One region of the Exiguobacterium sp. UBA5002 genome, then DNA from elsewhere that is predicted to be linked to it. Evidence: riboswitches for the same ligand, from Rfam matches in the RefSeq annotation. Region 1 holds a riboswitch; each other region holds the start of a gene.
What was found. A riboswitch is a leader RNA that binds a small molecule or an ion and turns the genes downstream of it on or off. The one in region 1 is predicted to bind thiamine pyrophosphate.
Positions count from the first base shown of each region.

Region 2: linked by a shared signal. The riboswitch ahead of thiT (energy-coupled thiamine transporter ThiT) and the one ahead of tenA (thiaminase II) in region 1 are both predicted to bind thiamine pyrophosphate.
Region 3: linked by a shared signal. The riboswitch ahead of thiD (bifunctional hydroxymethylpyrimidine kinase/phosphomethylpyrimidine kinase) and the one ahead of tenA (thiaminase II) in region 1 are both predicted to bind thiamine pyrophosphate.
Region 4: linked by a shared signal. The riboswitch ahead of B4C70_RS02460 (ECF transporter S component) and the one ahead of tenA (thiaminase II) in region 1 are both predicted to bind thiamine pyrophosphate.

Region 1 covers NZ_DGYQ01000004.1:3,800-11,756, reverse strand. The annotation lists gene B4C70_RS00235 (transporter substrate-binding domain-containing protein) at 1-658, opposite strand, end outside; gene B4C70_RS00230 (BrxA/BrxB family bacilliredoxin) at 948-1,373, opposite strand; gene B4C70_RS00225 (class I SAM-dependent methyltransferase) at 1,404-2,588, opposite strand; gene B4C70_RS00220 (sporulation protein) at 2,699-3,472, shown strand; gene B4C70_RS00215 (glycoside hydrolase family 3 protein) at 3,681-5,597, shown strand; gene B4C70_RS00210 (hypothetical protein) at 5,628-5,936, opposite strand; gene tenA (thiaminase II) at 5,988-6,683, opposite strand; TPP riboswitch at 6,757-6,863, opposite strand; gene B4C70_RS00200 (DUF1002 domain-containing protein) at 7,058-7,939, shown strand.
Region 2 covers NZ_DGYQ01000026.1:31,094-39,050, reverse strand. The annotation lists gene pknB (Stk1 family PASTA domain-containing Ser/Thr kinase) at 1-783, shown strand, start outside; gene rsgA (ribosome small subunit-dependent GTPase A) at 809-1,714, shown strand; gene rpe (ribulose-phosphate 3-epimerase) at 1,717-2,373, shown strand; TPP riboswitch at 2,396-2,505, shown strand; gene thiT (energy-coupled thiamine transporter ThiT) at 2,566-3,126, shown strand; gene B4C70_RS07370 (thiamine diphosphokinase) at 3,128-3,730, shown strand; gene B4C70_RS07365 (amino acid permease) at 3,785-5,188, opposite strand; gene rpmB (50S ribosomal protein L28) at 5,328-5,516, opposite strand; gene B4C70_RS07355 (Asp23/Gls24 family envelope stress response protein) at 5,800-6,162, shown strand; gene B4C70_RS07350 (DAK2 domain-containing protein) at 6,188-7,861, shown strand.
Region 3 covers NZ_DGYQ01000045.1:100,387-108,343, reverse strand. The annotation lists gene B4C70_RS13725 (hypothetical protein) at 1-257, opposite strand, end outside; gene B4C70_RS13720 (YitT family protein) at 394-1,260, shown strand; gene B4C70_RS13715 (CHASE3 domain-containing protein) at 1,454-2,092, shown strand; gene B4C70_RS13710 (ArsR/SmtB family transcription factor) at 2,138-2,470, opposite strand; gene B4C70_RS13705 (hypothetical protein) at 2,526-2,960, opposite strand; gene thiE (thiamine phosphate synthase) at 2,981-3,619, opposite strand; gene thiM (hydroxyethylthiazole kinase) at 3,609-4,376, opposite strand; gene thiD (bifunctional hydroxymethylpyrimidine kinase/phosphomethylpyrimidine kinase) at 4,357-5,160, opposite strand; TPP riboswitch at 5,277-5,387, opposite strand; gene B4C70_RS13685 (murein hydrolase activator EnvC family protein) at 5,451-6,728, opposite strand; gene B4C70_RS13680 (murein hydrolase activator EnvC family protein) at 6,931-7,957, opposite strand, start outside.
Region 4 covers NZ_DGYQ01000013.1:58,470-66,426, reverse strand. The annotation lists gene B4C70_RS02480 (DEAD/DEAH box helicase) at 1-1,938, shown strand, start outside; gene B4C70_RS02475 (glycerol-3-phosphate acyltransferase) at 1,935-2,465, shown strand; gene B4C70_RS02470 (GNAT family N-acetyltransferase) at 2,479-4,029, shown strand; gene B4C70_RS02465 (50S ribosomal protein L25/general stress protein Ctc) at 4,320-4,991, shown strand; TPP riboswitch at 5,087-5,186, shown strand; gene B4C70_RS02460 (ECF transporter S component) at 5,287-5,859, shown strand; gene B4C70_RS02455 (ABC transporter ATP-binding protein) at 5,856-7,385, shown strand; gene B4C70_RS02450 (energy-coupling factor transporter transmembrane component T family protein) at 7,357-7,957, shown strand, end outside.

The DNA.
Region 1 (7,957 bases):
CGATCGCTGATCCAGCTGGACCATCTTCTTTAATCTGGTACGTTTTTAGGGATGCATCTTGATCCATGTATTTGACGGCAACTGCATCCTCGATGATGAGGGCATCAATCCGACCTGTATTCAATTCTTGAATGATTTCTGGGATTTTGTTTAAAGGAACCGCTTCGCTATCTTTGAAGCGATCTTTTGCGAGTCCCTCTTGGATCGAACCAAGCTGGACACCGATTTTTTTGCCTTTGAGTTCGTCTTCCGAACTAATCGCTTTATCCTTCGTCATGACTAAGTTTTTTGATTCGAAGTAGATGTCCGTGAAGTCAGCATTTTTCTTACGCTCTTCTGTCGGTGTCATGCCCGCCATGACGAAATCGACACGACCTGAGCTGAGGGCACCAAGTAAGCTACCAAATTCCATGTCTTCGATTTTTAAGTCATACCCGAGATTTTTTGTGACTTCCTTGGCGATCGCAACGTCGAACCCGACGATGTCCTCTCCTTTTTTCGTATCGATGTATTCAAATGGGAAGTAATCCGCTGACGTTCCCATCGTCAATACTTTATCGCTTTTACTTGATCCACCTGTTGATTCTTCCGACGCGCCACATGCTGCCATCGTGACTGCCAGAATGCCTGCCATTGCCGTTGCTAATAATTTTTTCATTCGAGTTTTCCCCTTCCAACGCTCAATTGTCAGAACTTTAACAATAGTATGACTTATGTGTATATCCAATTCAATACCGAAAAGCCTGACCTGTTCTATTGCTTTTAGGATATACGAATATTTATTCACTGTAAAGCATAAATATATAAATTTTTTTGACTTTCTATTCATAATTCATGCATAAATGACTTTTTATATAGTTTTGCAAACGCTTTCAAATTTCAAATTTATTATTTTAATCTCATGAATGCGCAAAAAAAAAGACCCCTTTATCAGGAGTCTTCTTTGTTTATGCGTAGATTTCAATCAATGATTCAAGTTTCTCGACGACTTCTTCTGCCGTGAACGATTCGATGTCGAACCGCTCGACCATCGAGAGGATGTTTCCGTCTTGCATTAATGCAAATGATGGAGATGAAGGTGGATAACCTTCGAAGTATTCACGTGCACGGTCTGTCGCTTCGCGATCTTGTCCAGCGAATACCGTAACGAAATGATCGGGCTTGATGCCCTCTTTCCGATTGACATACGCTGCAGCAGGACGGGCGATCCCGCCAGCACATCCACAAACAGAATTGACAAGGACAAGTGTTAACCCTTCGCGTTTCATTGCTTCATCTACGCTCTCTGGCGTCGTTAATTCTTCAAATCCAGCAGCTTGCGCTTCTTTGCGGGCTGTTTGGACAACATCTTCAAAATACATTTGGAAATCCATCGTATTGCCTCCTTTGATTCGTTCTCCATCTTATTGTACGAGTTTCGGTGAAATCTGTCCAAGTCTGCCGCTTAATTCACTTTCTAAAAATGGACGGGCATGCAACAAATCACGGAAAGCGATATAACGATCAATCTTTTCTTCTGTTGGTCGTTTATTTTGTTTATAGGCGCGAATCAAGATGTTCTTCGGTGTGTGCTCGAGGTCGATGAATTCGAGAAGTTGCGCTTCATAACCGACGAGCGTCAGTAACTCGGCACGAATCGAATCTGTCGCAAGTGATGCGAATTTTTCTTTAATCAGTCCGTGCTGGAGCATGACATCGAGTGGCGAACAGTCCAGTTGACGGTTCAATTCCTTTTGACAGCACGGTACGCTCAGGATGACCGATGCATTCCAGTCAACAGCTCGCGCGAGTGCGACGTCAGTTGCGACATCACAAGCGTGAAGTGTCACCATCAGGTCGACTTCCGTCTCCCCTGTGTAATCATGAACGTCTCCGACACGGAATGTTAGATCGGTATAATCCAGATCACGCGCAATTTGTGTACATTCTTCGATGACTTCTTTCTTTAGATCAAGACCTGTCACTTCGAGGTCGAATCCTTTGACGACTTTTAGATAATGATAGAGAGCGAACGTCAAATACGACTTCCCGCAGCCAAAGTCCAAGATCCGGAGTTTTTTTCCTTTTGGTAAGGCAGCGATGCTATCCTCGACGAATTCAAGGAAACGATTGATTTGTTTAAACTTATCGTACTTCTGTTTTTTGACCTGACCCGCTTCCGTCATGACGCCTAAGCGAATCAGAAACGGAACCGGCACACCGTCTTCTAATAGATAGGTTTTTTTGCGGTCATGCGACAAGAGAGCTTTCATCGGCTCCTTTTTGGATGTCTTGATCGCGACTTTCATCTTTTTCGAGAGCTGGAATTGCCATTCTTCTTCTTCAAAACGGAATAAGAATTGACGGAATTCCGTGAACCAGTCATCGAGTCGTCCGACGAAATCGTCAATTAAAATATTTTCATGCTTCATAACGCGTTCAAATTGAAACTCTACCTGCATCATCACCGTATCTCTTAATAGAATCGGTTTTACCTTGATTCGTCGGAGATCATTTGATTTTTGACGCGGATTACTTATCGTTGCATGGATCAGTATTCCTTGCGTGATTTGCGAGGCAAGACTCGCTTTTAATTCATGTAGTTCCACTAGTCGTCCCGTCCTTTTCTGATGTTCTTTCGAAACTGTAGCAAATTCGTACCTGTTCGACAAGTTTACACGCTTTATCATTCGTACGTAATCAAAAGGAGGAATTCATCATGTTCAAAAAAATTCTCTCACAAATCGGAATCGGTGCCGCAACGGTCGATACACGCTTGACGGATGACCGCTGTGAACCAGGCGGTCAAATTCACGGTGTCGTCCATATCAAGGGCGGAAACGTCGATCAAGAAATTGATCGAATTTATCTTGAATTCAACACGCAGTACAAACAAGAAGTCAATGATAGCACGACGTTTACGACCTTCACGCTCGACCGATTTGCCTTAAATGAAGCGAAGTTCACGATTGAAGCGGGTGTCGAGCGGGAAATTCCCTTTACATTACGCGTACCGCTGAATACACCACTCTCCGTCAGTCAATCGAAATCGTGGATCGAGACGGGACTCGACATCGCTCAAGCCGTTGATCCATCGGACCGTGACGCCGTCATCGTCGAAGCAAACCGCTACCAAGCGACGGTCTTAGACGCGATGGAATCACTTGGCTTCCGATTGAAAAAAGCCGATACGGAAAAATTACCTGGACGATTCCGGAAAGATTTACCGATTGCTCAGGAGCTTGAGTATTCAGCTCGCAATACACACTACGCCCATAAACTGGATGAGATCGAAATCATCATGCTTCAAGACAGCTCAGGGATTGATTTAATCGTCCAAGTCGACCGTCGTGCGCACAGTCTTGGTTCATTATTCAGTGAAATGGCTGGTGCGGATGAGTCGATGATCAAACTGCGTCTGTCCAATAGTGAACTGCAGGATCAATCGTTCGTCGAACGTCAGCTGACAAGCATCGTGGAACGCTATAGCTGATCAATCGATCGACTTTACTTGAAAGTGATTCCTCTTCAGGGGGAGTCACTTTTTTTCATTCAAGTCAGTTTGTCTAAAAACATCTTTGAAATTTATTTCAATTTGAAATCGTTTACAAATAAAATATTGTTTTAAAACAAACACCTTGCTATACTGTCCGTATTGAAAAGAATTCCAGTCACGGTTTGACTAAAGGAGGACGTACATCATGAAAAAAATCGGACAGTTCACGTTAACAGCCGGACTCGCAGCAGTACTCGTCTCAAGTAGTTTACCTGTCATGGCAGAGGCAGGATCTTCAGCCGATCGGATCAGTCACAAAATCGACACGATGACACTCGAACAAAAAATCGGGCAGATGATCATGCCGGACTTCCGGCAGTGGAATGGCAGCAATCATACGTCGCTTGCCCCAGAAGTCGCGAACATCATCGATCGCTATGATTTAGGCGGCGTCATCTTGTTTGCTGAGAACGTCAGCGAAACCGAACAGACGACGAAACTCGTTCATGATCTGCAAGAAGTCGTCAAACAAGATGCTAGCAACGATATTCCACTCTTCGTCACGATCGACCAAGAAGGTGGAATCGTTACTCGGCTCGGAACAGGGACGAACTTACCTGGCAACATGGCGTTAGGTGCGACCCGCAGTAGCACATATGCCAATGATGCCGGTCATATCATCGGTTCCGAACTGCGTGCGCTCGGCATCAATGTCAACTTTGGTCCGGTTCTCGACGTCAACAGCAATCCTGGAAATCCTGTCATTGGTGTCCGCTCGTTCTCGAGTGATCCGGAGCTCGTCGGCACACTCGGTTCCGCTCTAATGAAGGGAATTCAGTCTGAAGGTGTCGCAGCGACTGCCAAACACTTCCCGGGTCACGGCGATACGGCGACCGATTCCCACTATGGATTACCGGTCGTTGACCGATCCCTGCAGGAGCTAGAACAAGTCGAGCTCGTACCGTTCAAGCGAGCTATTGCTGAAGACATCGATATGATCATGACAGGACACATCGGGATGCCGCAAATCGAACCTGAAGTCGTCACGTCGACAAATGGTGCCTTCCCTTTACCTGCGACGTTATCGGATGATGTCATCACGGGCGTACTGCGCGAAAAACTTGGCTACGATGGCATCGTCATCACAGACGCGTTGAACATGCAGGCGATCGCCGACAACTTCACGGAATCAGAAGCCGTCTTAAAGACGTTTGACGCTGGAGTCGACATCGCGCTCATGCCGACGATCCTTCGTTCCGAGCAAGATGTCACAAAGCTCGATCAGATTTTCAAGGATGTGATCGCAGCAGTCAAAGACGGTCGCCTTTCAGAGAAACGAATTGATCAATCGGTTGAACGAATCTTGACGCTAAAAGCAGAGCGTGGGATTTGGAACGGTACGACTGACACGACATCCCTAGCTGAAAAAATCGCGCACTCGAACCAAATCGTCGGCAGTCCCGAGCATAAAGCAAAAGAACGCGCGATGACGGAAGCCGCGGTCACACTCGTGAAAAATGATCAGCGGACGTTACCATTCAAACCGAAAAAGAATGCAAATGTTCTTGTGATCGCTCCTGCGACGGATCAAACGGACAGCATGAAAAAAACGATCGCGTCCCTACCGAAGAATCGGAACTGGCACGTGACGACAGCGAATTACTCAACTACTACGCTACCGCTCGACCAAAACCCGACATTACGGGCGCAACTCGATGCAGCAGATTACATCATCGTCGGTTCCAACGTCAACACGAGTGCTAAACTACTACCTACTGCACCAGAACAAGCGGTTCCGGCTTCGATCTTCCGCTATGCGAAACAAACGGATTCACCATCCGTCCTGCTCAGTCTCCGTAACCCATACGATGTCGCCGTTCAACCGGACGCACCGGCACACGTCCTCGTCTATGGCTTCAAAGGCGACCCGAACGGACCAGACTCCGAAGCAGGCAATCTGAAATCAGCGGGACCGAACCTGCCTGCAGGTATCCGAGCGATCTTCGGAACGTTCAAACCGCAAGGCACTTTACCGGTAGATGTGCCGGTCTTTCAGAACGGTGTCTTTACCGATCAACTGCATCTCGAATTCGGTGACGGCTTTAAAAACTGGAAAAAATGATGACGTGATACACCAAAAGACCGAAGCTCCTTAAAGGATGCCTCGGTCTTTTAACGATTGATACGGATATTCGGCTTCTTCTTTCGAACGCTTGTAGACACGATGAAGTGAATAAGTCAACGAAACATAGAGGATGACGACTAGGATAGTCGCGATGGAACTCCCCGTTGTAAAACCGAACTGAAGCAACCCCTGAAAATTCTGAATCGTAGCATATGTTCCGTACACCGCCATCAAGATGGGAATGATGTACCCAACAAATCTCACTTTTACTTTTCCGAGCACCTGTTGCACGACATATGCCGCGAGAATCACAAGTGCGATCACGATGATTTCCATTCCAATCCCAACTCTCACTAAATGGTATTCCTAATTCTACCATTTAGTGATTCAAGAAGATACCTCTCGTGCCGGAATCGTTTCGTAAACTGACGCAAACGTCTCTTCCGTCCACCCCATGTGCCAGAAGAGTAACTCATAGTAACAACTTGTCACGAAATGACGTTTCATTCGCTCGCGTTCCGCTGGGCTCGCTTGCTCCGCCAGCGCATCAAGCCGTGCAATCTGTTCAAAGACGACCTTTTCGAACCATTCCGAGCTATACGTGTCGATCCATTGCTGATAGATTTTTTCTTCCGGTGTACACGTCAGTAATTGTTGCCCGACTTCATAATACAACCAGTAACATGGCAAGATGGCAGCAATCGTCTCACCAAGCGTTCCTTCACTCGCATGATGCATGTGCGAGACGTACGCATATGCTGTCGGTGCCGGTTCAAATGCTTCAAGGTCTGCTGCCGTAATACCGAGCGGCTTAAAAAATGATTGATGTAAGCTCAGTTCTGCCTCGTAAGTCGAAGTAGCATGTTCGGCAAGTGTCGCGATCGTCGCGAAGTCGTCCGCTTTTGACGCTGCCTTCGCTTGAATCTTCGCAAAGTGTTTTAAGTAATAGGCATCCTGCATGACGTAATGCCGAAATTTCGAGAGTGGTAACGTCCCCTCTCCGATTCCTTGAACGAATGGGTGCGTAAAACTACTGTTCCAATACGCTTGTGCCGCTTGTTTGATTTCTTGTGTGAATGTCATGATCTCATCCTCCTCGTTTGGTATGAAACGAAAAAACACCACCCCGAAACACACGGGCATGGCGCAAGAAGAACAAGACTTGACGCCACTTCCCTCCGTAAGTACGAACTTAATCAGGTTCAAAGGGTCCGAACGTCTTCGTTCGTCTCAGTCAGCCTACCGACTCCCCTAGTGGTCATTATTCGATTCCCATCCACTATAGCATGCTGAAAATGGAAGTCAAGTTGTCCTCTTTTCGCTATACTATGGAGTGTCAGAAGACGGATGCCGTCTCCATCTACAGACCGATTCCGAACTTCTTTCGTTCTCGTACACTAACTTTAGTACCTGATACTATAATTTATTCTGTTACTTACAAATTGGAGGATTTCATTATGCATACACCAACAAAAATCATGGCGTCAGCCGTTATCGCTTCTGCTTTATTACTCCCAACAGCCGCATCCGCCGAACAAGTCGTCGATAAGACGATCGTCACACTCGGGGAGTCACTCGGCGCAAAGGATAAAGCATGGGTGCTTTCCCGTCTCAATGCACCGGAAGGCATCACGCCGATCATCGCAACCTCTGCTGACGAAGAAAAATATCTCGGGAAAAACATTCCACAGTCGCAAAAAGGTGGCAACATGTATTCTTCGGCTAAGATTGAACTGACGGAAAAAGGAGATGGACTTTCCGTCTCGACGGAGAACATCACATGGGTGACGAAGGATATGTATCTCAACGCTCTCGTCACAGCGGGTGTCAAAGATGCCGACATCACGATCACTTCTCCCTACAAGGTGACCGGGACATCGGCACTGACAGGAATCATGAAAGCGTACGATCAAACTTCCGCTGAGACGGGAATTAAGTTAAGTGACGAACGCAAGGATTTAGCACAGCAAGAATTATCGGTCACATCAGACGTCGGAAAAACGGTCGGCACGGATAAAGTCGCTGACTTAATGAATGAGATCAAGGCTGAGATCGCCAATCAAAAACCGGAAACCAAAGTCGAGATCGAAAACCTGATCGTCCAAGTCATTCAAAACAACAATATCCAGTTGTCTGACGCACAAATGGACCGGTTGACGAATCTATTCAATCAAATGGAGCAAGCGAACATCAACTGGGGACAAATCGAGAGTGGATTGAAAAATGCGGGACAAGACATCCACGCGTTCGCAACTTCAGAAGAAACGAAAGGATTTTTCGCTAAATTATTTGATGGACTCAGTGACTTCTTCAGTTCAATCGCGGGTGTGTTCAAATAATTCAGACTTCCTTAACTG
Region 2 (7,957 bases), on a different contig from region 1:
ACGGTCGAAGAAGGCGATGTCATCAGTCAAACGCCTCGTGAAAAAGCACAGGTCAAGAAGGGCTCGACAGTCAATTTGGTCGTTTCTACTGGTAGCGCTCCGGTTGAGGTATCGGATGTGACGGATGAAGCTGAAAAAGAAGCAATTGCAACGCTAAAAGAAGCAGGATTCGCAAAAGTCGAAGTCGAGCGAGAGAAGTCGGATGAAATCGCGCGAGGAAATGTGATTCGACAGTCAATTTCTGCTGGAACGGAAGTGATCGCAAAAGAACAGACGATTACAATCACTGTCTCAGAAGGAACTTCGTCCTTTGAATTGAAAGATTTGACGAACTTATCGAGTGATGAAGCAAAAGCGTATCTCGATGAAATGGGTCTCGACGGCACGTTTGAACAAGAATTTTCAAGTGACGTCAAGCTCGATCAAGTCATCCGTCAATTCCCGCAAGCAGGAGCACAAGTCGAACCGAACGACTCCGTGACTGTGTTCATCTCAAAAGGTGAGGAAGAAAAAACGGTGACGGCAACGTTCCCTGAAAAGGTCGTCTATGATGCGGTCAGCGAGAACGAGGACGAGGAACCACCGAAACAAGTCATCCGGATTGAGACGGAAGACGCGAAAGGGAAGCGGACCGTCATCGAGGAATCGATTGATCAAGATGAGACATTCGACGTGCCGGTGACGATTGATCCAGGAGAAGAAGGAAAAATTACGATCTATAAAGACGATACGGTGTATCGTTCAAAAACCATCACGTACAATCAAGCAAAAGACGCACAATGAATGTGATGAAAAAGGAGTGCATAGGATGACGGAACAACGCATCGAAGAGAATCGAGAAGGAACGATCATACGTCTGCAGGGTGGCTTTTATGATGTCATGACACCAGAAGGAGAGGTCCGTTCACGGGCAAGAGGGAATTTCCGAAAACGCGGCATCAGTCCAGTTGTCGGAGACGAAGTCGTTCTTCATATCGAAAGTGAGACGGGATATATTCTCGAAGTGAAGGAGCGGGACAACTTTTTAGTACGCCCTCCAGTCGCGAATATCGACCAGGCATTGCTCGTCGTCTCGGCGGCAGAACCTGATTTTTCAGCGCACTTGCTCGACCGATTTCTCGTTTTGATCGAAGCGAAGGAAATTCAACCCGTCATCCTGTTGACGAAGATGGATTTGCTGGACGATGTTAAAGGACCGGCTGTCCGAGAGGCGATTGCCGCTTACCGGAAGATTGGGTATACGGTCATCGAGACATCAAGTGAGACGTTGGCAGGTGTTGAGCAAGTCCGTCCGTTACTTGCTGGAAAAACGAGCGTTCTCGCCGGACAATCCGGTGTCGGGAAAAGTTCATTGCTCAATGCACTGGAACCCTCTCTTGATTTAGAAACAAGTGCGATCTCGAAATCACTCGGACGCGGACGTCATACGACGCGCCACGTCACATTGATGCCGCTTGCCGAAGGATTGATTGCCGATACGCCAGGTTTCTCGAACCTCGATTTTCCGTATGATATGGAAATCGAGGATGTACGGTGGAGTTTCCCTGAATTCGTGGCTGTACAAGATGATTGCAAATACCGAGGTTGCTTGCATTTGAATGAACCCGGTTGTGCCGTCAAGGAAGCCGTCGAAGCCCAAGAAATCATGTCCTCTCGTTATGAGAACTATGGTATGTTTATAGACGAAATCAAGAATCGAGCCCGGAGGTATTGAAGATGATTAAAATTGCACCATCTATCTTATCAGCAGATTTTGCGAATCTCGAACGCGATGTTAAAGCAGTCGAAGCAGCAGGCGCGGACTATATCCATTTTGATGTCATGGACGGTCAGTTCGTACCGAACATCTCATTTGGATTACCTGTGCTTAGCAGCTTACGTCAAAAGACGGATATGATTCTCGATGTCCATTTGATGATCGACCAGCCAGAACGTTTCGTCGAGGATTTCGTCAAAGCAGGGGCGGACATCGTGACGTTCCACGTCGAAGCGACGAATCATGTCCATCGTGTCTTGCAACAAATCAAAGCAGCGGGCGCAAAGGCAGGAGTCGTCTTGAATCCCCATACGCCATTATCAACGATTGAACACGTCCTTGAGGATGTCGATATGGTTTTATTGATGACGGTCAATCCGGGCTTCGGTGGACAAGCCTTCATCGAGCGTGTCATGCCGAAACTCGCAGCACTTGCACAAATGAAAGCAGATCGTGGTCTGACATTTGAAATCGAGATTGACGGTGGCGTCAATCCGGAAACGGCAAAGCTTTGCATCGATAACGGTGCGAACGTTCTCGTCGCAGGATCAGCAATCTACAATGCACCAGATTATGCGGAAGCGATCACTAGCATTCGTCAAGGGGCTGCCGTATAATAAGAACGAGAAAACGAAATATGATGACCGCAAGGGGTGTCGCTTGAAAAGCGGCTGAGAGGAGTCTTTTAGACTTTAACCCTTCGAACCTGTTCCGTTCAAACGGACGTAGGGATGTGGCGCACGCAGGCAGTACGGCGTTCGTCGTACTGCCTTTTTGCGTCCTCTCGTACAATGAAGGAGGAAAATAGCATGAAACGGTTACAAGTGATGATGGAAATTGCCATCTTCGCCAGTCTCGGAGTCGTCTTTGATTTACTGATTCCATTCAAAATGCCACAAGGAGGCTCAATCAGCTTAGCGATGTTACCGATCTTCGTCATGGCATTTCGCCACGGTGTCGTCGGAGGGGTCGTCACGGGAGCGCTTGTGGGTACGATTCAATTGATGTTCGCTCCACAAGTCTTGACGATTGTTCAACCGATGCTTGACTATACGATTGCGTATGGTGTCGTCGGATTAAGTGGTCTGTTCGCGCGTCAAGTCAGACTAGCTGCGCGCAATGGACAAAAGAAAAGCTTGATGGCGTTCGTTCTCCTGGCGACGTTATTAGGCGCAGGACTCCGTTATATCTGTCATGTCATCAGTGGAATCGTCTTTTTTGCTGAGTATGCCGAAGGTCCAGTCGTACCGTATTCATTGATTTATAACGCGACATACATGGTACCGTCTTACGTTCTTTGTGGTGTCGTTGCGGGTCTTTTATTTACGACTGCGCCACGCTTACTCCGTTATTCGGCACGAGGTGTCTGAGATGCGGGCGATTCTCGTCTGTGCCGGTCCGCGAGAAGAAGCGCCGGATTTACGGACGTTTTGTCAGCCAGGTGACTTTATCGTTGGTGTCGACGGTGGTGTTCAGACGATTGAATCGTTTGGGCTGACATGCGACCTGAAGATTGGTGATTTTGATTCTCTTGGTTATGTACCAGAAGGGGCAATCGTTCATCCGGCCGAGAAAGATGAAACGGATCTCGAACTGGCACTTCGTACAGTCTCAGAGAAGAAACAGTTTGAGGATACCTTCATTATCGGGGCGACAGGTGGGCGGCTCGACATGACCGTCCAAAATGTATATCTATTGAAGCGATACCCAGAGGCACGACTCGTGACGAAACGAGAAGAGGTACGATACTTGGCTGAGGGAACGTATGCAGTCGAAGCAGGGAGCTATCATTATCTTTCGTTCATTCCACTCGTACCATCGACTTTAAGCTTATCCGGAGTCAAATATCCACTTGATGCACATCCAGTACCGGTCGGAGGTTCCTTGACCGTCAGTAATGAATGGTGTGCGTCAGAAGCGAAGGTAGAGCTCCATCAAGGAGAACTATTGATGATGCGGACGCTTAAGGAATAGCACAATCATAGGAAAGAGGCCGTGGATGACTCCGCGGCCTCTTTTTAGATGAAATTATTCTTCGAATTGAGAAGGGGCGACACGGATGTCGCTTTGAGCGGATAGATGTTTTCCTTTGACGAAGAGATGATAACTTCCCCACATGACAAGGAAGAAAGGAACACCGATGTATAGAGCGATTCGTTGATCCGCTTGAAACGCAAGACTGACGAGGACGACGACGTTAAGTGTCAACGAAATCAGTGGTAACACCGGATAGAGTGGTGTCTTGAATTTCAGTTCGGATACATCGTGTCCGTTTCGGACGAACTGACGACGAAATGCAAGCTGCGAAGCAGAGATTGAAATCCAGCCGACTTGAGCCCCGAGTCCGGCTAAGGACAAGAGCCAAATGAAGACGGTATCTTCTGCAAAAAATGCGGTCAGAAGCGATAACATCGCGAACATCATCGTAAAGAGCAACGCCCGCATCGGCACACCACGTGCATTGACGTAAGATAATTTCTTTGAAATCATCCCTTCTTGCGCCATTGCCCATAACATCCGAGTCGTCGCATATAATCCGGAGTTTCCGACGGACAATAGTGCCGTCAAGACGACGATGTTCATCAAATCAGCAGCGTACGGAATACCGATCGCATCAAAGACCATGATGAACGGACTGCTGACTCCGCCAGCTGTTTCATACGGAATTAATGCACCAACGATCGTAATCGATAAGACGAAGAAGATGAACGTCCGCCAGACTGTATTGCGGATGGCTTTTGGAATCGATTTTTCGGGCGTGTCGGACTCCCCAGCCGCAACACCGATCAATTCCGTTCCTTGGAAGGCGAAGTTGACGGCAATCATCGTCGTCAAGACACCGAGAATCCCGTTTGGAAACCAACCGCTTGCCGTAAAATTCGCAAATAACGATGTCGGACGATCTGCTTCCATCGGTAACCAGCCGAACCAAGCAGCGCCACCTAGAATGATGAAGAACAGGATCGCGAGGACCTTCAAACTCGAGAACCAGAATTCAGCTTCACCGAATGCTTTGGCGGAGACGGCATTCAGACCGAACAGTAAGACCGTAAAGACGGTACACCAGACGACAACGGGTACGTTCGGAAACCAGCGGTCCATCAAACTGCCGGCAGCTGTAATTTCGAGTGCCACCGTCACGGCCCAGCCGAGCCAATAAATCCAACCGACGGCAAAGCCGACCCCTGGTCCGATGAAGCGGGTCGTATAGGTCTGAAATGACCCCGAGACCGGCAGATAGACCGCTAATTCTCCTAGACATAACATCGTCAGATACATGATGGTCCCACCCACGATGTAACTGAGGACCGCCCCGAGAGGTCCTGCTTGTGAAATCGTTAATCCTGACCCTAAAAATAAGCCTGTTCCGATGATTCCGCCGAGTGAAATCATGAACAGGTGTCGACTCGTCATCTCTCGTTTGAGTTGCATGATGACTTCCCCCAATTCTGACAAAATAAAGTACGTTCCTATTGTAAGCGTTTTCATAAAAGCAACAATTAGTTTATGAGAAAAATAAATGAGGGCATAAAAAAACCGGAAGGGAAGATTCCCATCCGGTGGTTGCGCCTTATACGCGTTCGACTTTACCTGATTTAAGAGCTCGAGCTGAAACCCAAACCTTTTTCGGCTTACCATCGACGAGGATACGTACTTTTTGTACGTTGACTCCCCAAGTACGTTTTGTTTTGTTCAATGCGTGTGAACGGTTGTTACCCGACTTTGGCGATTTCCCAGTAACGTAGCATTTACGTGCCATGCGTTCCGCCTCCTTTTATGTTGTTTTGCGTTCGTCCTAATAGACACTTTGCTATCTTAGCATGGTGTCAGGGCGGTTGCAACATAAAAAAAGTAGCTGACAAGAAAAAAACTTGACAGACAACCTCGAAATTTAAAATAATGGATGAGGATGATGGTAAAAGTTCGTTTGACCGCTACTATTTTTCACTTATTCATTGTATAGTCAGTACGGCGACTTTTCAATAGTAGGTCCTTATAGTAGAATTATGAGAAGAATACAATATTCAAAGGGGGCTACTCAGGTGGCGATCGAGATGAAAACGACCTATGGAAAGATTGATGTAGATAATGATGTCGTCGCGCAACTTGCGGGCGGCGCAGCAATGGAATGTTTTGGTGTCGTTGGTATGGCATCCCAGTCTCAAATCAAGGATGGTCTTGCTGAACTCTTAAAACGTGAGAACTTTGCACGCGGTGTCATCGTTCGACAGGCTTCAGAGCAGGTCCATATCGATATGCATATCATCGTAAGCTATGGAACGAAAATCTCAGAGGTGGCGAACAACGTACAGAGTCGCGTGAAATACACGCTCAGTCAGGCACTAGGTCTTGACGTGACATCTGTGAACATTTTTGTCCAAGGAGTCCGCTTGACGAATGTCTAAGGCGGGAATAGAGGAGGAAACTTTAGTGAGTGTAGATCGTTTAACAGGAGCGCAGTTAGTCAAGATGATTCAAAATGGCGCGGCGAATCTCTATCAAAATGCAGATTTCGTCGATTCATTGAACGTCTTCCCTGTGCCAGATGGTGATACGGGAACGAACATGAATTTGACGATGACTTCAGGAGCAAAAGAAGCAGGTAAATCCACTTCGGATTCTGTATCGGAAGTCGCGAACGTCTTCGCACGTGGATTATTGATGGGGGCGCGCGGAAACTCTGGCGTCATCTTAAGTCAATTGTTCCGTGGATTCTCGAAATCAATCGAAGGCAAAACAACGATTGATACGAAGGAATTCGCAGATGCGTTACAAAAAGGTGTCGATACAGCATACAAAGCAGTCATGAAACCGGTTGAAGGAACAATCTTGACGGTTGCCCGTGAAACAGCTGTCGCTGCTATCGCACAATCTGAGACGACGACGGATTTCTTAGAGTTGATGCGTCAACTCGTCGAAGCTTCGAAAGTATCGCTCGACGGAACACCAGAACTTCTTCCGGTATTAAAAGAAGTCGGCGTCGTTGACTCTGGTGGTCAAGGTCTCGTCTGTATCTATGAAGGATTCCTCGCAACACTCGAAGGAAAAGAACTCGACAAACCGCATGCGCCTGTCATGGAAGCACTCGTCGAAGCAGAGCATCATAAAACGGCTCAAAGCTTCATGTCGACAGAAGAAATCCATTACGGTTACTGTACGGAAATCATGGTTCGTTTCCAAGATGACAAGCTTGCGAATGCACCATTCAGCGAAGAAGACTTCCGTAACGAATTAGCGGAATTCGGTGATTCATTGCTCGTCGTAGCGGATGAAGAACTCCTTAAAGTTCACGTCCACGTTGAAACACCAGGAGAAGTCATCACAAAAGGACAACGTTTCGGTGAACTCGTCGCTGTTAAGATTGAAAACATGCGTCAACAACACTCGACGATCCTTGAAGAAGAAGGTGCGAACCAAGTCACTCCAGTCGCTGCACCGAAGGCAAAAGCGAAAGCAGCCCTCGTGACAGTCGCAATGGGTGAAGGAATCAGCGAACTCTTTAAATCACTCGGTGTCAGTGTCGTCATCGAAGGCGGACAAACGATGAACCCGTCGACTGAAGATATCGTTAAGGCGATCGAGGATGCACACGCTGAACACGTTTATGTCTATCCAAACAACTCAAACATCATCATGGCCGCTGAACAAGCAGCATCTGTTGCGAATTGTGGTGTGACGGTCGTGAAATCAAAAACAGTTCCACAAGGTTTAGCAGCAACAATCGTCTATAATCCAGAAGCGACTGTCGAAGAGAACGAAGCGCACATGGCAGATGCGATTGCAGCCGTTAAGTCGGGACAAGTCACATATGCCGTACGTGATACGAACATCGATGGTGTAGAAATCAAGAAGGACGACCATATGGCGATTGCTGAAAAACAAATCGTCGCTACGGACGCTTCAAGTCTTGGTGCAGTCAAGAAACTCGTCGATACACTCGTCACTGAGGACGACGAAATCATCACGGTTCTTTACGGTGAAGGCGTCTCAACAGAAGAAGTTGACGCACTCGTCGCGTACATCGAATCGGTCAATCCGGATGCTGAAGTGGAAGTCCACGACGGCAAACAACCACTTTATTCGTACATTTTAAGCGTCGAATAAAACCATCATACTGAAAAAGGGCGACTAGCCTTTTCACGAATCCCACCATCTGCGATAATAGAGGTGGGATTTCGTTTGTTTCATAGAGAGGGGAAA
Region 3 (7,957 bases), on a different contig from region 1:
TTTCCTGTCACTTCATAGGCAAGACGTAACGATTCTCCTTCGACATCTACCTGTTTTAATTCTGATGAGAACGGAAGTTGTTCGGCTAATTGACGAACCGCTACCGTATTCATCATCGAGGCACCTACTTGTCTCGCTACAAGATCACCATCATGCCAAATGGATGATTGATTTTTTTCATTGGGTTGTTCGAAAATACGAATTCCAACCAGTACTCCTAAACAGATACAACCAAGAATCCATAACATTTTCTTCATTTTCATCACCTTCCTAAAAAAACGTACCCTTTTTCATCTTTTTTCATAAGAAGGGTTGAAATTTTATGCATATGAGCGTACTCTTGCAGGCAGATACTCACAGAAGGAGGAGCATGAGGTCACTCATCATATTGCCATGACTACAACACACCCACAGAAAAAGAGAGTTGAAAAAATCAGTTTCTTAATCATTGGTACGTTGCTGTATTCCCTTTACATCAGCTTACTACTATCTCCAAATGATATCGGATCAGGCGGTATCATGGGGATCACACTCATTATTCAAGAGCTTTTCCACACGCCAATCGGATTAACGCAATTGCTCTTAAACATTCCCCTCTTCCTTTTAGGTTTCCGTTTCCTACGCAAACGATTCATGTTCTTATCTGGAATTATCGTCATTGCTTCTTCCTTTTTAATTGACTGGATTCCGACTCAAATCGTTCCGGAATCTCTAAATGATCCACTCGTCGCTTCCATCTTTGCTGGTCTAGTCTCTGGTCTTGCAATGGCATTGATCTTCTTCGGTGGTGCTTCAACTGGAGGGCTTGATATTCTTGGAAAGTTTTTCTTTGCTCGTTTTCATAACTGGCCACTTCCTCGTATATTTCTGATGCAAGATCTTGTCATCTACATCCTTGTATGGTGGGTATTTGATCTTAAACACGTTATGTATGCTCTCATCATGAGCTTTGTTCGTGCCAAAGCCCTTCAGACGGTTTACAGTTTCTATTCTGCTTCTAAGCAATGTATCATCATTTGTGAGAAAGCAGATGAAATCAATGAAGTCATTACAAAAGAACTCGGTCGTGGTGTCACGATTCTCGATGCACGTGGAGGATATTCCAACCGAACGAAAAAAATGGTCTATGTCGTCGTTCAAAATAATGAAATCGTCCGTTTGCAAGAAATCGTCTCTTCTGTCGAACCGAATGCATTCGTTACATTCTCGGAAATCCACACTGTCTTCGGCAATTACAAGGAACATTCGTATTCGTTTTAACACCAAGCGCAGCTTAGCTGTGCTTTTTTCATCTTCTTAAAACAGCTTCTCGTATTTCATCATCTTTCCTGCTTTTTTATGAGTATTATTCACTTTTTCGATCATTATCCCTATTCAAAAATTAGACAGGCTTCACTTTTTTTACGATAGTAGTTAAGCTTATGACATGTCTTTTATTTAAAGGAATGATTGCATGCACTCTCTTTGGCGTCAGCGTATTCTGCTGATTTTCTTGGTCAGCTTATTCGCCTCTATCCCGATCATCTATGCGTTATCCGGTTATCGGACGATTGCAACGATGACCGAGCAAATGAAGGATCATGATATCCCGTTAATCAATCAGGTAGATCAGTTGGTCGAACACAATCGAGATCGTGCCAATGCGGTTCGTGGTCTCTTATTGTATGAAGATAATCGTTATATCGAACAATATTACTTTTCAACGTCCAAAATCCATGATTTGCGTAATAGTCTGAACCAATCGTCGACTACTCCAGGGACGATTAAAGATCTTCTTCGCCGCAACAATGTCTGGGAGTCCGAAATTGAACGCGTGTTTGTTGTCTATGAACGTCAAAGTCCAACAGCCGCAAAACGTCTTGCTAGACAGTCGACTCAGACGACCCAAACGATTCTCGAAGACTTATCCCGTGTGAAAGATGATTTGTATAAAACGCTTCAAGCCAAATTACAACAATCAGATTCTTTAATCGCTACATATAAATGGATGTGTCTCGCTCTCTCCATCCTGTCCTTTTTATTGATTAGTGCCACGGTCTTTTTCTTCCACCGCTTCGCTCCAAAAGGATCAGAACAATCGTCTTTAGAATAAACGAAAAGCGCAGCTATAGCTGCGCTTTTCGTTTATTCTAAAGACTCATTCAGGCATTGCTTTTCCCTCTTGTACATGTTCCATCGCCATATGTACAAGCGATGACACATGATGGTCATCCAAGGAATAATAGACGACTTTACCGTCTTTTCGAAACTTGACGAGTCCTTGTTTCAACAAAGATCGAAGATGATGCGACGCTGTCGCAATCGAACAGTCGACAGAAGCCGAGACATCACAAACGCATAGTTCTTCTTCGATCGTCAGCGCATAAACGATTCGCAGTCGTGTCGCATCCGAAAGAATCTTAAATAGCTTTCCGATTTCAGACGCGCGTTGTTCATCAATCGCAATCGTTTCACAACGGGGAATGTCCATGTCCGTCACCTCGTTTCTACCTATATTGCACCATGAGAAACGGGACATTGCAAGTTCAGCGCATTCGTCTGCGAATGAGCCAAAACACGAACCATCCTCCTACGTAATCTCCGATATCCCAGACAATTCGATTTTGATCGACAGCGCGTACGCCGATGTCAATGACTTTCGTGCTTTCTAATCGATTCGTATAACGTTGACGAAGTCGCGTCGGAATCGGTAGATGAAGAAGTGCCCGGTAATAGATATCTAAATGAGTATGTCCCCAAATTTCCGTCGCAATCGAGCTCGTTTTAATATACAACGGACGTTTGTAGCGTCTTTCATACTTTTCTTTCAATAAAAGACCCATCTCATAAGATATACGATTAGGACGCGGAAATAAGACTTTTCCTAGATGGTAGATTCCCTGATTATCGACTCGAATGATTTGTGGTTCTAACCGATATCGAATCCAATAGCCGCGAAAACGGATCGTCTGCCATTTCAATACAATCACCTCTGAACGGATTATACCCTGTTCTGAAGTGATTGATGCCATTCTCGCACAGCATCTGTCATTTGCTGCGCAGCGAGTTGCCGATCTTCTTTAGCGAAAATTTCTGAGATGACGGCATACCCTTCTAGCGGGATAGGCAGAGAAGAGACATTCGTTGCTGTGATTCCACCAATACCGATTAGAGGTAATCGTACGGCTTCTCGAATTGCCTGAAGCATCGTGTGCGACATGGAATCAGCGTCCGCTTTGGATGACGTCGCAAATAGAGACCCCACGCCTAAATAAGATGCTCCGTCCCGTTCTGCTTCAATCGCTTGTGCAACGGTTGCTACTGACACACCGATCACGGCATCTGGTAAAAGGCGACGTGCTGCGATTAAAGGAATGTCTTCTTGTCCGATATGCAAACCAGCTCCGACGAGTAATGCGATATCGATCCGGTCATTGATGATCAAAGGAACGTCGTAGCGATCCGTGAGTGTTTTCAACCGAACTGCCTGATCGTAGAATTCCTTTCCTTGTGCTGTTTTTTCCCGTAATTGCACGATCGTCGCACCACCTAAAACAGCTTCCTCAACGACCGTCTCGATCGCGACTCCAGGATGGTACCGACGATCCGTCACTGCATAGATGGAGTAATCAATTGACACGTTCTGTCACCTCCACCAGATCTTGCACCGTCATGAGGCTGATGGCATTGAACAACTCTCGTTTAAAATCACCAAGACCTTGCGCGGAGGCTGCTTGTTCTCCTGCTTTTCCCATGACGAATGTCCCGTGGACAGCCGCCTCAAATGCCGTATATCCTGCACCGAGGAAGCTCGCAATCAAGGAGGCCGTCATGCAGCCCGTACCCGTGATGTCTCCCAAACGTGGTGTTCCTACATGTAATTCCATTTCACGCGTTCCATCCGTGATGTAGTCGTTCGGACCTGTCACGACGAGGACAGATTGGTGTTTGCGAGCGAATGCACGAATGCTTTCTCGATCCATCATTGCATCTCCCGCAGCATCGACTCCCTTAGTTCGCCCATCTTCCCCAAGTAACGTCTTGATTTCAGAAGCATTTCCTTTAATGACCGTACACCCGAGATCAATGAGTTCTTTAGAAAAGGCAGTACGTAATGTCGTTGCCCCTGCTCCAACTGGATCAAGAACGATTGGGACATTCAAACGTCCCGCTTCACGTGCTGCGAGTCGTTGAGCTGCTTGCATGTCTGCATCAATCGTACCAATGTTTAAGACAAGAGCTTGTGCGAGTCTAACCATCTCTTCTACTTCACGAATGTCTTCCGCCATGACGGGTGATGCTCCAACAGCGAGTGTGACGTTTGCGCAGTCGTTGATCGTCACCGTGTTCGTCAGATGGTGAATGAGTGGTTTGTGTTCAAGAATGGTCGTAAACATGTGTATCCCTCCAAAGTGAGTGAAAATGATGTGTCGGTCCAATACCTTGTCCGAGGGCAAATCCATGACGAATTGCCTCCGTGACATAGCTCTTTGCCTGTCTTACACTATCTGTTAAATCTTCTCCAAGCGCCATCCGCGCCGCAATCGCCGCAGATAAGGTACAACCAGTTCCATGAGTATGTTGATTGTCTAACCGTTCCGATGTGAAGCGGTGTTCCACTTCCCCATCAAACAACAAATCCGTCGCAGCTCCTGAGAGATGTCCACCTTTTAGTAATACTGCCCCTGTCTGTGTAGCCAATTGATGCATCGCCAGTCGCATTTCCTCTAGATTGGTCACTGATCGTCCTGTTAACCGCTCCGCTTCCGGTAAATTCGGTGTGACGAGTGTCGCAAGCGGCAGAAGTTCTGAAATCAATGCTTGTTCAGCTTCCGTCCGCAATAGGACATGACCACCTTTAGCGACCATGACGGGATCTAATATGATAGGAACTGTCTGTTTGCGGAGATGTGTAGCAATGACACGAATCGTCTGCGCATTCGAGACCATCCCGATTTTGATCGCATCGACACGAATGTCTGAAAAAATCGACGTTAACTGGGCATCTACGATTTCTGGGGACAACTCTTCCACCGCTTGAACACCCAACGTATTTTGCGCCGTGACGGCTGTCAGGACGCTCATTCCATAAACCCCTAAAGCCGAAAAGGTTTTTAAATCTGCTTGAATCCCAGCTCCACCACCGGAGTCGGATCCTGCAATCGTCAGTACATGTTTCATGTTCTTTTCACCTTCCCATCGAGCAATGTAAGGGAGTCGTGACCGACAAAAAAAAGCGTCGACCGCTGTAAAAAAGCAGTCGACGCTATACGAAAGCGTTATACACGCATTCCGGTATCCGTTCGGCTCAACTTTCCTACGCTGGTATTATCCAGTTCAGGTAATAGGGTCGAAAACAGATTGGTTTTCCTCTCAGCCGGATTCCTCCAGCTCCCCTAGTTGCTCAAGTATTCGTTTCGCCTTAACTGTAGCATAGAGAAGAAAAAAAAACGAGCCGAAGCCCGTTTTGATTACAGATATGCTAATGGATTGACTGCATTTAGAGGAGAAGAGGCACTGTATTGATAGCCTCCGACATGTAGTTCGAAATGTAAGTGTGGTCCTGTTGAATTCCCTGTACTACCAAGTGTCCCGACTTGCTGACCTTGAGAGACCGTTTGTCCTGCACGAACCGATAATGAACTCATATGTGCGTAGACAGTCGTGTACACTTGTCCATCTAGGAAGTGAGAAATCATGACATGATTGCCGTAAGGTCCACCACCTGATGCTGTAATGACCGTTCCAGCTGCTGCAGCGACGATTGGAGATCCGACCGAACCACTGAAATCAACACCGTTGTGGAACGTATAACCGTTCGCGCCGCTTGCTGGTCCGAATCCTTGTGACACTCCACCAGAAGATGGTCGAACGAATTTCCCTCCACTCGAAACAACCGGCGGGACAACAGAATCAGTTGATTCCGAACTCTTACCTGCTTGTTTTGCTGCTTGAGCATTCGCTTTAGCGGCTTTTTCGGCTGCCGCTTTCTCCGCTGCTGCTTTTTCAGCCGCTGCTTTAGCAGCTGCCTTCGCTGCCGCAATTGCACGTTCTTGCGCTTCGAGAGTCGCTTGAAGTTCTTTTGCGTCTAACAGTTCTGTCGTGAACTTCGTCTTCCCTTTTCGTAATTTCTTCAGCGTGGCACTACGTTCTTTCATTTGAAGCTTTAACGCTTTCTTTTGTTCAAGCAATACTTTCTTTTCTTGCATTTGCTCCGCTTTTTTCTCAACGAGCGTTTGTTTTGCTTCTGCTAATTTTTGTTGCGTTGCGATGTAATCCGAAATCATTTTATCGTCTTGCTCAGCGATTTTTTTCCCCGCCATGACACGGCTGAATAAATCACCTAAATCCTTCGATCCAAAAATGACTTCTTCCCATTTAATCGAGTTTCCATCGTTCTCTTGGAAAACACGCAAACGATCACCGAGTAGTTCTTCCTGTTTCTGTAACATTTCTTCGTAACGGACGATGTCTACCTTTAACTCATCGATTCGAACGTTCAACTGTTCGATTTGTTTATTTTTTTCAGAGACTTGGAAAATCTTTTCGTTGATTGCTGCGTCAATTTGATTGATTTGACGTTGCTCTTTTGAGATTTTAGCTTCTTGTTTTTTGATCGCTTTTTCAAGTTTACGTTGTTCAGCGGCATTTTCAGCCTTTTTTTCTTTAATGGTCGCTGCTGCGATCGGTTGCGTTCCTGTTATAAGTAATGCTCCTAAAACAATGGTAGAAATTAGTTTTTTTAGCATATATCGTTTTCCTCACTTATGTTTTTTTCATATTTTATTATAGTATTCAAGTTTCTCTCATATCTGAAATAGATTATAGCACCGTAATCGTTTCAAAAAAATTTCATTTACATTTCAAATGAAAACGATTTTTTGTAATATATGATTTGTTTTTTGAAAATGACAAAAAAAGAACCGTTGCATATGCAACGATTCTTTACGATTAAAACATCGACATTGGATTGACTGAGTTAGCTGGACCTGTTGCACTGTAGCTGTATCCACCAACGTGAATTTCGAAGTGTAAGTGTGGACCTGTTGAGTTTCCTGTGCTACCACGTGTACCGATTTGTTGACCTTGGCTGACACGTTGACCTGCACTAGCGTTCAATGAACTCATATGTGCATAGACTGTCGTATATGTCTTCCCGTTCAATTGGTGAGCGATCATGATGTGATTTCCGTAAGGTCCGCCACCTGATGCTGTAATGACTGTACCAGTTGCAGCTGCCACGATTGGCGTGCCAACTGGACCACCGAAGTCAATCCCGTTATGGAACGTATAACCATTTTCTCCGCCTGCAGAACCATACCCTTGTGTCACAGCACCAGCAGTTGGATGAATGAAGAGTCCGCCTGATGATGGTGACGGTTTAGGTGTCGCTGGAGCTGACGGCGCTGGAGCTGGCGCAGTTGGTGCTGGTGTAGATGGTTTTGGTGCCGATTGTTTTGTCGAACCAGAAGGTTTTGCTGACTGCGCTGCCTTCTCTTGTGCTGCTTGCTGAGTTGCTGCTTGCGCTGCTTCAGCTTCTGCTCGTGCTTTTGCTTCACGTGCAGCTTGAGCTTGACGTTCTTTTTCGATTCGCGCTTCACGTTCACGCGCTGCTTTTTCAGCTGCAATCGCTTTTTCTTGAGCAATCAAAATTTGCTGGACTTCTTTTGCATCCATCAATTGTGTTTCGAACTTTTCTTTTTTCTTACGTAGTTCTTTTAAGCGTTTGTTCCGCTCTTTTAATTGTGATTCAAGATCCGCTTGTTGATGTTTTAATTCTTTTTTCTCAACGACCAACTGCGCTTTCTTTTCTTTTACTTCTTGCTGCGCATCCGCTAATTGCTTTTGCGTATTCTGGTAATCCGTGATCATTTTATCATCTTGTTTTGAAATGGATTTCCCTGCCATGACACGGCTTACGAGATCACCAACGTTTTTAGCACCAAAGATGACTTCTTCCCATTTAATTGAGTTTCCA
Region 4 (7,957 bases), on a different contig from region 1:
ATTTATGTTGGACGGGATCAAGTAACGGAGCAAAGTGTCTTACGCTATTTACGTGAATTCCAAGCAACACCATCGAATTCGCACTATGTCATCACCAGTGACGCCGCGCAGTATGCTTTTTTGCGGAGTCTGCTTGACGAACGGGTTGCGCTCGGTCAACTGGTGTTATTTGCAACGCAAGCCATCCGAACGACGTTACCAAAAGGACCATTTCATCCGCGGATCGAAGTCGACGTGACAGACCGCCTCGACTGGCTTGTGTTCAACTTTTCGATGGACGGAATTCCGGAAGACGAACTGAAACGTGTCCTGAAGTCGCTCATCTTACAAAAACGCTATCACCGCTTGAAATCCGGACAGTTCGTATCTTTAGAGGCACGGGCCTTTCAGCAGTTGCAACGGGTTCTCGCCCAGATGGAAGCGAGTGAACGCGACTTACGCGACGGACGACTCGTCTTACCTGCCGTCCGGAACATGAAGCATCTGATTGGCGCTTCCATCCTCCATCTTCACGCTGATTTGCTCGAGAAATGGTTCGAATTGAAATCCGGACAAGGATTCCGGCTCGACTTGCCGAATTCGTTAGAGTCACAACTCTATCCGTATCAACGGACGGGCATTCAATTTCTGAAGAATTTGGACGCGCACGGATGTCACGGCATCTTGGCCGATGAGATGGGGCTTGGAAAGACAATTCAAGCGATTGGTTATATAGCAACGATTTCGGATAGTCGTGCACTGATCGTCGCACCAGCATCACTGCTCCGCAACTGGGAGGCGGAACTGAAGCGCTTTTTACCCGGTCGACCGGTTCATGTCGTGACGGGTTCTCAAACTAGCCGACTTTCCGAACTGGAGTACTTGGCTGAAAACACAGTGACGATCGTCTCCTATACGACGCTTCGGACCGACGTCCGTCGCCACCCTGTATATGACGTCGTTTTCTTTGATGAAGCACAGCACTTGAAGAATCCGCAGTCACAAACGGTCAGTCAACTGCGACATCTGCAAGCAAAACGCCGGTTCGCCTTGACGGGAACTCCACTTGAGAATCGACCGCGCGATATCTGGTCGATTTTCCATGTCTTGTTTCCGGAATTACTGCCGGATTTAGCGACGTTTGAGAAATGGTCGTTTGATGACATGCAACAATTCATTCAACCATTTTTATTACGGCGTGAGAAAAAAGATGTCTTACAGGACTTACCAAAGAAGCAGATCGAGCATCATTATGTCGAGCTCGGACCGAATCAAAAACGGTTATATGCGTCGTATCTCGCCAAATTGCAACTCGAGACGCTGCAGCATTTAGACGAAACGAAACGTGAAGATCGTTTGAAGTTACTGGCGGGCTTAACGCGGTTGCGGCAAATTTGCAACGATCCGGGATTATTCGTCGAGGGGTACACAGGGGAAGCAACGAAACGAACGCGTCTGCTCTCACTGATTGCAGAAAAACGAGCAGCCGGAAAACGGATCTTGATCTTCTCACAGTATACGCAAATGCTCGAGCGCATTCGTTCGGATCTCGCGCAACGTCACCTCCCCCACTTCCTATTGACGGGTGAGACACCGCTCGAAGACCGGGTCGCGTTATGCGACCGGTTCAATGACGGTGAAGTCGATCTCTTCTTGATTTCGCTTAAAGCTGGCGGAACGGGACTCAACCTCGCCTCCGCTGATACCGTCATCCTCTTTGACAGCTGGTGGAATCCGGCCGTCGAACAACAGGCAGCCGATCGCGCCCATCGGCTTGGACAACAGTCTGACGTGACCGTCATCAAATTGCTGACACGTGGAACGATCGAAGAGAAGATGACGGAATTACAAGATCGAAAAGCCAAAATGGTCGATGCCGTCCTGACGGCTCCAGACAGTGACGCTTTGACCGTCAAGGAACTCGTTCATCTCGTAACGACAAAGGAGGAACAACGGTGATCCTGGATCTCCTGCTTGGTTATCTCATCGGTAGTATTTTAGGTGGTACGCTCTTTAAGTACATTAGTCGTACCGATTTGGCACAGGTCGGTTCCGGAAACATCGGTGCCCGCAATGCCCATCGTGCCGGTGGGCTTCCGGCCTTTTTATTCGTTTATCTGTTTGATGCCGCGAAGACAGTCTTTGCGTTGCAGATCACTGACACGTTTTATCCGGTCGCCCTCGCCGTGCTCATCGGTCACTTGTTTCCGTTGTTTCACCCACGACGCGGCGGTAAAGGGTACGCTGTATTTTCCGGAATCGTCTTCGCTATCACGCCATGGGCATATCTTGCCGGATTAGGCATACTCGGTTTGTCTTATCTCGTAACGAAAGATAGTGTCAAAGCGGGGCTTATTCCGGTCGTTTTACTTCCGTTACTACCCGTCTTCTTAGACGCAGGGTCAGTCAATATCTTGTGTACCGTTGCCGTAAGTCTACTTGTCCTGTGGGCTCATGATGCACTCCACAAGCCAGCCATTACATAAGGAGGACGTCTCCATGATCGACTTTTCCATTGCAACTGCGGACGATGCGGAAGCAATCCATGAATTGAACTACCTCACCTTTACAGAAGAGATTCCGCAACATCAACCGAACATCGAACGGAAACGAATTGATCGATTCCATGATCAGAACACTTACTTGATCGGTAAGGAAGACGATCGACTCGTCGCGATGATCGCCATTCGAAAGCATCGTCCCTTTTCGCTTGAGGAAAAGGGCGTGACGCTAGAAGAGACACTGACGGACCCAGCGGAAATCCGCTTACTTAGCGTTCGTCCCGAATACCGCAATAGTCGTACGTTCATGCAATTGATGCGCTTTTTAATGGTCTACCTCGAGCGGGAGACGATTGATCATGTCTATATCAGTGGTACGACGCGAGAAGCAAAACTATACGCGCGGTTCGGCTTCACACCGATTGCACCAACGCTTGGCAGTGGCGATGCTCAGTTTGTACCGATGTTGTTGTCGCGCGCAACATATGAACGATCCGTCATCGCGGATGTCTTACGTCCCCTGCATTTTCTAGCCGGTCCGGTCGAGGTTGCGCCGACGGTCCGTCAAGCGGCGCAACAAGCACCGCGTCCACACCGTACGGCCTCGATGCGGCAGCTCGATCAAGATTTACGTGGCCGAATGTGTCAGTTGCTGGATTTGCCACATGTCTCGATGGCCGTCGGCAGCGGTACGCTCGCCAATGATATTGTCGCGCAACAACTCACTGGACATGGATTGATCCTGAACGGCGGCGAGTTCGGTCAACGCTTGATTGATCACGCGGCACGTGCCGGCAAGTCCTTTGATGTCCATACGCTTCCCCCCGGTCACCCGATCGACTTGAAGCAACTCGCTCATCAATTGAGGCAAACGGCATACAACTGGATCTGGTTGACGCATTGTGAGACGTCAACGGGTGTTCTCTATGATCTTGATGCAGTAAAAGTGCTGTTAGATGAACGAACTGCACTCGTCGTCGATGCGATCAGCGCTGTTGGAACCGGACATTTCTCATACGATGGCTGCACTTTCGTCACGACTGTTTCCGGGAAAGCGATTGGTGGTTTACCGGGTCTTGCGTTCATTGGTCACGCAGATCGCGTCCTACCTTCTCTCTGTATTCCCCGTTATCTGGATTTAGGACTCTACGCAGAAGGGGTTGCCTTTTCCGGCTCGTCGAACCTGTTGCTTGCCTGTCAGGCAGCGCTTGATGCCCTCGATCTTAATCAAGCAGCAATCAAGATGACCTATCTCGAACAAGCCGTCCGCGCAACTGGATTACAACTCCTCGCACAACAAGAAGCACAAGCGCCGGGAATACTGACGATCGTTCATCCGTCCGCAACTGATTTAGGCGACGCTCTGCGTATTCAGGGGTATCACGTCCAGTACGAAAGCGACTATCTCGTTTACAATCAGTGGCTTCAAATTTCGACGATGGGACAGACGACGATGCGACAAATTGAACGTCTCGTTCGTGTTTTAGTTCGTGAAAATGAACGAATCACCATAAAGAATGAAAAAAATGAAAGACCTCTCAACCCTTGATTTCAAGCGGTTTGGAGGTCTTTCGACTTCGAAAAGATAAAAAAGAGGTTTATGGATTTAAAACATAGGGGTATAAACTCATTAGCACCGCATCAAACCGGTGACTTACTCACACATGTTTCTCAATATCAGCGTAATGACCTGGGAGAGAAATGCAAAGTCACGAAAGCGTCAGATTCATGAGAGTCTGAAACCGATTGTCTTAGCATGATTCATATTGTTCAGGATTCGTCCTGCTCCTACATTCATTACCTTTTGAGGGCTATACCAAATTCAAGGGGGAAATGAACATGTCAGTTAATTTAACAGCCGAAAAACGCGAGGTACGTCCACGCTCACTCCGTAAACAATTGCGTCATGAAGGAAAAGCTCTTGGCGTCGTGTATGGTTACAAAGTGGAAAGTACACCAATCGCGTTTGAAGAAAAAGAATTGCTTAAAATCGTCCGAGAAAACGGTGAAAACGTCTTGATTTCACTCAAACTCGATGGTAAAAATATTAACGTCTTGATCAATCGCCGTGATATGGATGTCTTCACCCCAACAGTCGATCACGTTGAATTCATCGCCGTGAAAATGGATGAAGAAACAGAAGTCGAAGCAGACGTTGTACTCGTTGGCGAAGCAGCCGGTGCAAAAGTTGGTGGCTTCCTATCACAAACACTCTTTAAAGTAACAGTCGCCGCTACACCAGATAAATTACCAGAGAACGTCGAAGTCGACGTCACGAACCTCGAAATCGGCGATTCGATTTCTGTAGCCGATCTTCCAGAACAAAAAGATTTCCGCATCGTTACAGAAGGCGATATTCAAGTCGCAGCTGTCGTCGAATCGACACTCGAGCAGGATCTTGAAGAAATCGAGGAAGCAGAGGCACAAGCAGAAGCTGGCGAAGACAACGAAGCGGAAGCAACAGAAGCGTCTTCAGAAGAAACAGCTGAAGAGAACGAAGACAATAAATAAGTCGTTTAACGATACGCCCTTTGCGGCGTATCGTTTTTTTGTGTCTTGACAACAGGCGCTGGATTGCCTAAAGTGAACAGCGTATCACCTATTACCATATCCACTAGGGGAGCCCAATTGGCTGAGACGATTCACTTCGGACCCTTCGAACCTGATCTAGTTCATACTAGCGTAGGAAAGTGGAGCGATCACATCCAATGACTCCTGCTGCGCGCAGTTTTTCTGAGGACCGCTCTCTTTTTTACGGAGGGCGGTCTTTTTTGGCGTCTCCCCCATTCAAAGGAGGACGTATCTAATGCAACACTGGAAAATGAAAGAAATCATGGTCATGATGATGCTCGCCGTCGCTTGCGGCGTCATCTATCTTGGTTGGTCAACACTCTGGTTACCAATCTCAGCGATCTTCGGTCCTGTCGGTGCCAACTGGATGTTTGGCATCTGGATCATTGCGAGTCCGCTCGTCGCAGCAATCATTCAAAAGCCAGGTGCCGCTTTAATTGCGGAAGTCGTCGCGGCAGCCGTCGAACTGTTCACAGGTAGTCATTTTGGTTTATCCGCTCTTCTGATCGGAGTCTGCCAAGGACTTGGTGCGGAAATCGTCTTCGCGATGACGCGTTACCGTCGTTATGACACATGGACCTTGATGTTATCGGGTGTCGGAGCCGCGATTGGTAGCATCGTTTATAGTCTAATCGCGAACGGATTCGGTTACTACACAACGACGACGTTGCTTGCGACAACTGGCTTACAATTGATCAGCGGCGCATTACTCGGTGGCTTGCTTGCAGCCATTCTCGTCCGTCGCCTTGTTGCGACTGGTGTCTTGAACGGGTTTGCGGCAGGACGTGCGAAACGAGAAATCGCATGATTACTGTCGACGACCTCAGCATCCGCTATCCCGGTCAGATGAAATCGGTGCTCAATCATGTATCGCTGACGATTGAGCAAGGGACGACCCTTCTGCTCGGACGAAGTGGGAGTGGCAAGACGACATTACTTCATGCCCTTGCCGGACTGACACCGGAAACGATTGAAGTCGAACAGACTGGTACCGTTAACCGGTCCGGTTCGGTCGGAATCTTGTTTCAAAATCCAGAAGAACAGTTCTGCATGGAGACAATCGGACGCGAAATCGCTTTTAGTTTAGAAAATCGCTCGATTCCGCGCGTGGAGATGGATGAACGAATTGAACGCTTACTCGCACTCGTCGGTCTCCCCCTCCCCTTCTCGACACCGATCGCGAGTCTATCCGGTGGAATGAAACAGCGTCTCGCGCTCGCAGCGGTCCTAGCACTTGAGCCGACGATCTTATTACTCGATGAACCAACGGCTCAGATTGATCCAATCGGACAACATGAGCTGATGGCGTTGATTTTTCGAATTCAAAAAGAACACGATTTAACGATCGTCTTGATCGAACACCAACTTGATGTCTGTTTGCCGTACGTCGACCAGGTCGTCTTACTTGAGGACGGATCGATTACTGCGACAGCAGATCCACGGGATCTGTTCCCGCAGGATTACAAAGAGCTTCAAACGAAAGGTATTGCCGTTCCCTCTTTGTATCCGTATACGTTAGAGACGTTACCCATAGATGGACCGCAAGCGGCGCGACTTCATGTGCCTTCCCCCGTCGCTACAGCTGGTCGCTCTTTGTTACACGTCGCTGCATTATCGACGAAAGCACCATATCCGCTGACCGATGCGACATTTTCCCTGCAGACAGGAGAATGGGTGATGCTGCTTGGGGCAAATGGATCCGGGAAAAGTACACTGCTTGCGACACTCGGGCGGTTGCTTCCCAATCGTGGAACGTATCAGCTCCAGGGGCGACCGGTTCATCGTTACTCCCGGCGTCGCTTTTATGAGCACGTTGGCTATGTCTTTCAACAACCGGATCTGCAGTTTCTTAAGCTGACGGTCGAAGCGGAAATCGACTGGAGCCACCGGGCAGCGACGAACGTTAAGCGCGCGGCGTTGCTCGAACGGCTGGAACTGACATCTGTCAAACAGCAGTCACCCCTTGCTCTTAGTACGGGGCAACAACGACGGCTCAGCGTCGCAACGATGCTCGGACAAACGAAAGACTTATTGTTGCTCGATGAACCGACCTTCGGACAAGATGGATTGACGACACGACGCTTAATGGAACAGTTACAGATGGAACAACAGAACGGTACGACACTCGTCATGGCGACGCATGATATGGAGCTCGTCGCCCGGTATGCGGATCGTGTCCTCGTCATGGAGCAAGGACGGATTGCTTTTGACGGTCGCCCAAGCGAGTTATTCGCTAACGTTCCATTACTCGAGCGCTGTCAGCTACAACGTCCACTTTCGTACCAATTCCAGGAGGTGAAACGTGATGCAAACGAACGTGTCCCCGTTCGCTAAACTCAATCCCGTCATCAAGGGAAGCGGATTGTTTTTGATCATGTTTGCCTTGATTGCAACGAATGACTGGGTCAAAACGTTAGTATTCCTGAGTTTTGCTATCGCACTGCTACTCCTCTCCGGATGGGGTCCTTTTGATTTCTTGAAGCGACTTGCGCCGTATAGTCTATTATTCTTATTGACGTTCTGGATGATGGCGGCTTTCGGCAAAGGAACGAATATTCTTTGGTCGTTTGGTTGGTTTCATGTCACGTCGGAAAGCGTCGCGCACGGCTGGTTACTTGCCTTGCGGATGGCCACGTTCGTCTGCTTGAGCCTCGCTTTCGTCACGACGACCGACGCGACCCGTTTCGTAATGAGCTTGATCCATCAGGCGAAGTTATCGCCCCGCTTTGCTTACGGATTCCTTGCCGGGATTCGCTTTCTGCCGCAACTGGTCGAAGAAGTCCGCGTTTTGCGGCAAGTCCGGATGATTCGCAATGTGCACAGTCGCTTTCCTGGTGATGGATTTCTTTCAATTGGCTTGCCGCTCTTCTCACGATCGATCCAGCGGGCAGAACGGATGGCGATTG